One region of the Marinobacter salsuginis genome, then DNA from elsewhere that is predicted to be linked to it. Evidence: riboswitches for the same ligand, from Rfam matches in the RefSeq annotation. Region 1 holds a riboswitch; the other holds the start of a gene.
The links. Region 1 has a riboswitch for cobalamin ahead of GJU83_RS08965 (ribonucleoside-diphosphate reductase subunit alpha). Riboswitches for the same ligand answer to the same signal wherever they lie in the genome.
Positions count from the first base shown of each region.

Region 2: it holds a riboswitch for cobalamin, as region 1 does, so the genes downstream of both, GJU83_RS10385 (TonB-dependent receptor plug domain-containing protein) here and GJU83_RS08965 (ribonucleoside-diphosphate reductase subunit alpha) in region 1, are expected to answer to the same signal.

Region 1 covers NZ_BGZH01000001.1:1,960,015-1,964,436, forward strand. The annotation lists gene GJU83_RS08965 (ribonucleoside-diphosphate reductase subunit alpha) at 1-2,708, opposite strand, end outside; cobalamin riboswitch at 2,836-3,014, opposite strand; gene GJU83_RS08970 (zinc ribbon domain-containing protein) at 3,170-3,523, opposite strand; gene fmdA (formamidase) at 3,529-4,422, opposite strand, start outside.
Region 2 covers NZ_BGZH01000001.1:2,291,023-2,295,444, reverse strand. The annotation lists gene GJU83_RS10390 (cobalamin-binding protein) at 1-16, opposite strand, end outside; gene GJU83_RS10385 (TonB-dependent receptor plug domain-containing protein) at 47-1,885, opposite strand; cobalamin riboswitch at 2,021-2,243, opposite strand; gene GJU83_RS10380 (putative nucleotidyltransferase substrate binding domain-containing protein) at 2,366-4,240, shown strand; gene GJU83_RS10375 (3'-5' exonuclease) at 4,233-4,422, shown strand, end outside.

The DNA.
Region 1 (4,422 bases):
GCAACCGGGGCGGTTTTCTCAGCGCCAGTGGCGCCCAGGGAGCGCAGGTAATAGGTGGTTTTGAGCCCACGTTCCCAGGCCAGCTGGTACAGGGCGTCCAGCTTTTTGCCGCTGGGTTCGGCCATGTACAAATTCAGGCTCTGGGCCTGGTCCAGCCACTTCTGGCGCCGGGCGGCGGCTTCCACCAGCCATCTTGCGTCGATTTCGAAGGCGGTGGCGTAACGGGCCTTGAGTTCCGCCGGGATGCGGTCGATTTGCTGAACGGAGCCGTCGAAGTATTTGAGGTCGTTCACCATCACGTTGTCCCACAGACCTTCGGCCTTGAGATCCCGCACCAGGGACGGATTCACTACCGTGAACTCGCCGGAGAGATTCGATTTCACGAACAGGTTCTGGTACGCCGGTTCGATGGACTGGGACACACCCACGATGTTGGAAATCGTCGCCGTGGGGGCGATGGCCATGACGTTGCTGTTGCGCATGCCGTTTTTCGCGATCAGTTCACGCACCGGCGACCAGTCCAGCCGGGCGTTGCTGTTCACAGACAGATCCCCTTCCCGGCGGTTTTCCTTCAGCAGATTGATGGAGTCGATCGGCAGGATGCCCTGCTGCCAGAGTGAACCCTCATAGCTTTCATAGGCGCCTCGCTCACCCGCCAGCGTGGCGGACGCCCGGATGGCGAAGTAGCTGAGTTGCTCCATGGCAACGTCGGCAAACTCAACCGCTTCCGGGCTGGAATACGGCAGGCCCAATTGATAGAGCGCGTCCTGAAAACCCATGAGGCCAAGGCCGACCGGGCGATGCCTGAGGTTGGATTTGCGGGCCTGGGGCACGGCGTAATAGTTGATGTCGATAACGTTATCGAGCATGCGCACGGCGGTGTTTACCGTCTGTTCCAGGCGCTGCACATCCAGCTCGCCGTTGGCGATGTGAGCCGCCAGGTTCACGGAACCGAGGTTGCATACAGCGATCTCGTCGGCACTGGTGTTCAGGGTGATTTCGGTGCACAGGTTAGAGCTGTGCACCACGCCCCGGTGCTGCTGGGGAGAACGCAGGTTGCACGGGTCCTTGAAGGTAATCCAGGGGTGGCCGGTTTCGAACAGAACCGTCAGCATCTTGCGCCAGAGCTGCTTGGCCGGGATCTTCTTGAACAGCTTGATCTTGCCCTGCTCGGCCAGCGCCTCGTAATGCTCGTAGCGTTCCCGGAAGGCGTTGCCGTACAGGTCGTGCAGATCCGGCGCATCGCTGGGGGAGAATAGAGTCCAGTCACGGTCTTCGCGCATGCGCTCGATCAGCAGATCGGGCACCCAGTTGGCGGTGTTCATATCGTGGGTGCGGCGGCGTTCGTCGCCGGTGTTCTTGCGCAGTTCCAAGAATTCCTCGATGTCCAGGTGCCAGCTTTCCAGGTAGGCGCAAACCGCGCCCTTGCGCTTGCCGCCCTGGTTTACCGCCACCGCGGTGTCATTCACCACTTTCAGGAAAGGCACCACACCCTGGCTCTGGCCGTTGGTGCCCTTGATGTGGGAGCCCAGCGCCCGAACCGGTGTCCAGTCGTTGCCCAGGCCGCCAGCCCATTTCGACAGCATGGCGTTGTCGCGGATGGCGCCGTAGATGTCTTCAAGGTCGTCGCCCACCGTCGTCAGGTAACAGGACGACAGCTGGGAGTGGCGGGTGCCGCTGTTAAACAGCGTGGGCGTGGACGCCATGTAGTCGAACGACGACAACAGGTTGTAGAACTCGATGGCGCGGGCATTCGGGTCGTCTTCGCGCAGGGCCAGGCCCATGGCAACGCGCATGAAAAATACCTGGGGCAACTCGAGGCGGGCCTTGTTCCAGTGTAGGAAGTAACGGTCGTACAGGGTTTGCAGGCCCAGGAAGCCGAACTGCAGGTCACGCTCCGGTTTCAGGGCGGCTCCCAGGCGCTCCAGGTCGAAAGCGGCCAGGGCTTCATCCAGCAGTTCATAACGAATACCTGCCTCGATAAAGGCACTCAGGGCCTGTGGATAAATCTCCGCCAATGGCAGACTGATGGGCAGGCCCAGGGCGGCGGCATTCTCCAGACGAAGTTGCTCAAGGAGCAGGCGCGCGGTGACGGCACTGTAGTCCGGCTCCCGCTCAATCCGGCTGCGGGCGGTCATGATCAGGGCCGACAGCACGTCTTCCTCGGCGATGCCGTCATAGAGATTGGTAAGGGCATCGTCCACCAGGGAATCGCCGTCAATGCCCTCCAGCCCTGTGGCGGCTTGCTCCACCTGCAATTTCATCAGCCCCAGATCCAGGGGAGCGATTTCACCGCTGGTCTTTTTCACGGTCAGGTGCGGGTGCGCCTCAACCGGGGCATGGCGGGCACGCTCGCGGGCATGCTCTTCCCGGTACAGTACGTAGGCGCGGGCCACCTTCTGTTCCTCCGCCCGCATCAGGGCCAGTTCCACCTGATCCTGGATGTCTTCGATATGCACCTTGCCACCGGCTTTCAGGCGGCGACCGATGGCCTGGATCACCTGGTCAGTCACCCGATGTACGGCATCGTTGATTCGGGCGGAGCCGGCGGCCTTGTAACCCTCGACGGCGAGGAAGGCTTTGGTCACGGCAATGCTGATCTTCGACGGGTCGAAGCCTACGAGCGTGCCGTTGCGCTTGATGACCTGGAGGGATTCGGTATCGGTGTGCGAGGTTGGCCGGGGTTCGGCCAGGGCTGAGGCGGACATGTGTGTTCTCCTGAATACGCGTTGAATTCCTTTCACCATCGCGTACGCAGGGGCACACCTCGCCATAGGAATGGCTGGGCATAACCGGTCTGCTCACCCTGGGTCGCGAAGGTGCAGTCAGGAGCCGTGAAGCTCCGTATCCCTGGCAGGTCTTCGGACTCAGGGGCGTGAATCGTTCGATTCGGCCTCGCTCGGCGACTTCCCGGTATCAACCAGTGTCTTAATGCCGTGCTTGTTCCCCAATACCGCTGCGCGTCAGTTCCGGAGTCTCACCGGATTCCCGATACCAGAATGTGTGGGGCGATCACGCGCTGACCGATTTGGTTACGCACTGATCACTACATCTGGTATTTGACCAAGGATAAAAACACTATATACACGATATCCAGAAGGAACAACCAGCAGAATAAAAAAAGGCCCCGGAGAGGGGGCCAAACACGTGACAGTATCAACTCAGCCAATCAGTGGCTGATCATCCAGGGCCGCATGGAGGGAAACATCTTCTTCCCATCAGCGGTGTAGAACAGCATGGACTTACCGGGTTTCGGGGAGCCGCAGCCGCAGGCCCGGCTGTGCTCCTTATCGTGGGCCCGTCGGTCCGCGGTGGAAAAAACCGGTTCGTGTCGGGACCGCTCGTTCCGGTCCTCAGCCGCCCTTTTAGCCGGGTCCATGGCCGCAATATGCGATGGCAACACGATCACCCTGGGCGAAAGCGCCTTGCAGGTCGGACATTCCGCCGGCTTGGCCGCATCCTCCATGGTAGCCAGGGTATTGAACAGGCCGTGCTCCCGGCACTTGTAGTCATACACAGGCATGGTGATTACTCCTTATCTTTCGACAACGGTACGTCCATGCCCCCGCTGACTTTCTTCTGGGGGCCTTCAGCGGACGGGTTGATGTCAAAGTCAAAGATGCCCGTGGGCAGCCAGAGTGTGGCGCAGGCATTGGGGATATCCACCACGCCGCTGATGTGGCCTTCCACCGGTGCACAACCGAGAATCGCGTAGGCCTGGGCCTTGGTGTAGCCGAACTTGGTCATGTACTCGATGGCGTTCAGGCAGGCCTGGCGATAGGCCACATGCACGTCCAGGTAATGCTGGCCGCCGTCTTCGTCTACGGAGATGCCTTCGAAGATCACATAGTCGTCGTAACGGGGCTTGATCGGACTGGGCTTGAACACCGGGTTCTTGATGCCGTATTTCTTCACGCCGTCCTTGATCAGGTTAACCCGCAGGTGAATCCAGCCGGCCATCTCGATGGCGCCGCAGAAGGTGATTTCGCCATCGCCCTGGCTGAAGTGAAGGTCGCCCACGGACAGGCCGGCACCATCCACGTAAACCGGGAAGTAAACCTTGGAACCGCGGGAAAGGTCTTTGATGTCACAGTTACCACCGTGCTCACGGGGCGGCACGGTACGTGCGGCTTCAGCGCCGGCGGCTTTGGCCGCTTCACCGGTCATCTGGCCCATGTGGGCGGTCTCGCCGTTGGGCAGTGTCGCCAGTTCCGGCACACGCTCAGGATCGGTGGCCACCAGGCCAGCTTCCCGCTTGTTCCAGGTTTCCAGCAGCTCCCTGGAGGGCAGGCAGCCGATCAGGCCCGGGTGAATCAGGCCGGCAAATTCCACGTTGGGAATGTGGCGGGATTTGGTGAACATGCCGTTGAAGTCCCAGATGGATTTCTGGGCTTCCGGGAAGTGTTCGGTCAGGAAGCCGCC
Region 2 (4,422 bases), 330 kb from region 1:
GCCAGAGGTGCCTCATAGAGGGCGGAAGCCTCTCAGATCAATGAATTTACTGCTGGAAATCATAGCGCACCGAGGCCATGAAGGTTCGTCCGGCGGCCAGATAATCAAAGGGCGCGAAGGTCGCACTGTCATACCCGATGCTGGTGGCATAGCGACGATCCAGCACGTTATCAACCTTGAACGAGGCCGACCAGCCAGGCTGGAAGTTCCAGGCCGCTCTCAGGTCTACCGTGCCATAGCCCGGTAGCAGACTGGTATTTTCCGCATCATTGTAGCGGTCACTCTCAGCAATAAAGCTGGCGCCCACAGACCACTGTGAGAACAGGCGATCGATATCCAGACGCAGGTTCTTTTCCGCGCGGCGTGGTAAACGGGCGCCGGTATCGCGGTTCTCGGTATCCGCGTAGGTTACTGCTGCCGCCAGATTCCAGTCAGCCGTCTCGATACCGGAAGAAACCTCAACGCCACGGATTCTTGCCGTCTCGACGTTTTCCATGGTGCCCTCAAAGGTCACCGGGTCCGACACGTAGGTAATCAGGTCTTTCACGTCGTTCTGATAAAGCGCAATGTCCCAGTACCACTGGTCATATCGCCCGGAGAAACCGGCTTCGACCATCTGCCCCTCTTCCGCATCGAGCTCAGGATTACCGGTGTAGAACGGCACCGTCAGGTAAAGGTCATTAAAGGTGGGTGCCCGGAACGATGTCGCATAGCTGAGGCGAAAGCGATGGGCGCGGTCCAGCTGGTGACCAAAGGCCACACCGCCAGTCTCCTCTTTGCCATAGGCCTCGTTGTCATCCAGACGCAGACTGAGCATCAGATCGGTGGCATCAAAGTTCAAACGGCCCTGACCGAAAACCGCGCTGTTGGTCCGACTGTCCTCTGTGAAGTTGCTGGTGCCATCGACTTCGTCAAGCATGACCTCCGTACCCAGAACCAGCTCATGAACACCGGCCGTCAGGGTGTTTTCCCAGCGCGCGGAGCGAGACAGGGTGTCGAACGTGCTGGGATTGGCTCCGAAGGTATCCTGTTCGTCGCGGGCTTCCGAGAACTGGATCCGTGTGCGCCAGTAGTCACTGGCAACCGCTTCCAGATGCAGCCCCATGGCACGGATCAGGAAATCGGTATCACCGCCTTCAAACTCGGTATTACCTTCAGACTGGAACACCGTCAGCCCTGCGCCGCCGCCCTGGTCGAAGCTGTGGCTCAATTTGGCCAGGCCCCCAGCGTTCCGGAATCCTTTGTCTTCGCCGCCAGCACGCAAGTTCGTGCCATCGGTATCCGAATAAACGCCACCGGCCAGGAACGACGAACGGCCTTCCCGGCCAGCCATTCCGGCCGTTACCTCACGGGTTTCATGGGAACCGCCTTTCAGCTCGCCCCAACCCTGGCGCCCGGCCTCCGGTTCCAGGGTGAACGCCTGGATGACGCCACCGACCGCATCGGCACCATAGAGGGAGCTCTTCGCGCCCCGCACCAGCTCAACCCGCTCCATCAATTCGGGAGGCAAAAACTGCCAGGGTGGGATACCCGCGGAGGCAGAGCGCAGGCGGATACCATCGAGAAGCAGCACGGTACCCGAGCTGCCCGCGCCACGCAGGAATACGCTGGTAGTCTTGCCGTAGCTGCCGTCCGATACCACGTTGATCCCCGGCTGGGCGCGCAACAGGTCGCGGAATTCCGCGGGCTGTTGCCGATCAATATCCTCTTTCTCGATGACCGTCACTGAAGACAGGCTCTCGCCAACGGTCTTGGGGCCCAGTGTCGCGGTAACCACGATCGGATCCAGGGCATCGGATTCTGGAGAAGACTGGGCCGAAACGGCCAGAGGCAGGGCGGCCAGGGAAACGCCGGCCAACAAAACAGGGCATTGAATTCTGAACATAGAGCTTGCTCCGCACTCCGCGCGCACCCGCACGGAAATCTGGTTTTCGTTGCGGAACAGGGAGTAGGGGCAGGCGGTAGACTGGCAACAGAAAAGCGGAACCGGCATATCACCCACCCAGGTTGCCCACCGCAACATCGGGTGTTTTTCCAGGCCGGTCTCCGGGCTGGCAGGCGGAACCTGGGGTTCCCGGGCAATCACCTTCCCATGTCGTGGCGACACAGTGGCGCATAGATTGCCGTTGTCCTGCTTACCGTTGCGGGGGCAGCATCGGACTTGCACTGGCTGTGCCAGGCTCACCGATTTCCCGTTTCATCCGTCGCGCTTTGCGACGGACACCTGAAAAAAGTGTGGCAAGGCTAGCAACACCGGGGTAACCGGTCAATGAAATCCATCAAAGGTCGACATGGTCGCAGGCTTCTGCCACTGCTATATTCCTTGACTGACAATCACTTTTTCTTCGCCAGAACAGGGAGTTTTATGCAGGCCGAGCTGGTCGACATCCGCAATCACATGGCTCAATACCCGCCGTTCGACGAGATGACCGAGGAACTGCTCGACCGGGTGGTTGGCGACATAGAGGTTGTTTACTTCAAGGCCGGGAGCCAGATTCTGGAACTGGGTGATCCCAGCAGCTGGCTGTTCTACGTACGCAGTGGTGCAGTAGAGATCTATCGGCGCACCGGAGAACTCTACAACCGGATCAGCGAGGGTGAAGTCTTCGGCCAGTTTGGCCTGCTGATGAACCGGAAAGTTCGCTTTCCCGCCAAAGCCCTCGAAGACGTTCTGCTGTACAAGATTCCTTACGATACGTTCCAGTACCTCTGGGAAAACGACGACAACTTTGCCGATTTCGTTGAGATTGAGGACCGAAGCCGCCTGCGCTCCGCTGTATCCCGGCGGGAAAAATCCAACCAGCTCATGACCTCCAAGGTCACCCGGCTGATTTCCCGGGAGCCGGTGTCCGCCCCCCACACCGTCCGACTGCAGGAAGCAGCGCGGATTATGACCGAGCACGGCGTCTCGGCACTGCTGCTGATGGACGAGGAGGGCGACAAGCCCTTGCTCAAGGGCATCATCACCGACCGCGACCTGCGCACCCGGGCCCTCAGCGAGGCATTAGCCTCCGAAACGCCTATCAGCGAGATCATGTCGGAGGATCTGATCACCATCCGTTCGAACATATTCATCTTCGAGGCCATGCTCACCATGCTGCACAACAATGTGCACCACCTGCCGGTGATGGATGGTGATGAGGTTCGCGGCGTCATTGCGCTGTCTGACATCGTGAAGTACGAGAGCCAGAGCAGCCTTTACCTGGTCAGCAACATCTACCACCAGCAGGATGTGAAGGGCCTGAAGAAAATCAGTCTGGATGTGCGGGACAGCTTTGTACGCATGGTGAACGAAGACGCCAACTCCCACATGATTGGCAGTGCCATGGCCGGGATCGGGCGCAGCTTTACCCAGCGCCTGCTGGCCCTGGGCGAGGAGAAACTCGGGCCGCCACCCGTGCCCTATTGTTTTATGGCGCTGGGGTCCATGGCGCGGGACGAACAGCTGGTTGTTACCGACCAGGATAACGCCATGATTCTGGACGACAGCTTCGTGCCGGAAGAGCACGATGAGTACTTCCTGGCACTGGCGAAATTTGTCAGCGATGGCCTTGCGGAGTGCGGCTACACCTACTGCACCGGCGACATCATGGCCACCAACCAGAAATGGCGGCAGCCACTGCGGGTCTGGAAGGACTACTTCACCGACTGGATTGATAACCCCAAGGCCGAAGCCTTGTTAAACAGCAACATCTTCTTTGATCTGGACGGTATCTACGGGGAAACCGACTTTGCCGAACAACTGAAAACTCTGGTGGCCGAAAAGGCCAGCAACAGCCAGCGGTTCCTGGCAATGCTGGCCCGCAATGCCCTGAACCGCACGCCCCCGATCGGCTTTTTCCGGACTTTCGTGCTGGAAGAAGATGGCAAGCACCAGAAGACCTTCAACCTGAAACGTCGGGGTACGGCGCCCCTGTCAGACCTGATCCGGGTTCACGCCCTGGCCTGCGGCTCCCGCGCACAGAACTCGTTCGAGCGTCTGAAAGCCATCGGCAACACCAAGCTGCTGCTGGAGGACGATCTGGGCAACCTTCGGGACGCTCTGGAGTTCATCTCCATTGTGCGTATTCGGCACCAGGCCCTGGCCATCGAGGCGGACCGACAGCCGGACAACAACGTTCGGCCCGAGGACCTTTCACCGTTTGAGCGCAGCCACCTGAAAGACGCCTTCCAGGTGGTCAGCGGTGCCCAGAAGTTCCTGAAATTCCGGTATCACGCCACGGTGGCTCGTAATGTCTAGTGAGGAGCAGGCCGGGAATTCTGTTACACGCCTGCCATGGCCCGAGCAGTTCGAAGCCCTGGCTGAGCAAAGCAAGTCACCGATTCTGAAAGCCTTTTACGAAAGCGGATGTGTGTCGCCGGAGACGCCCATGTCCGACGTGCCTTTTGTCGCGCTCGATTTCGAGACGACCGGCCTGGACG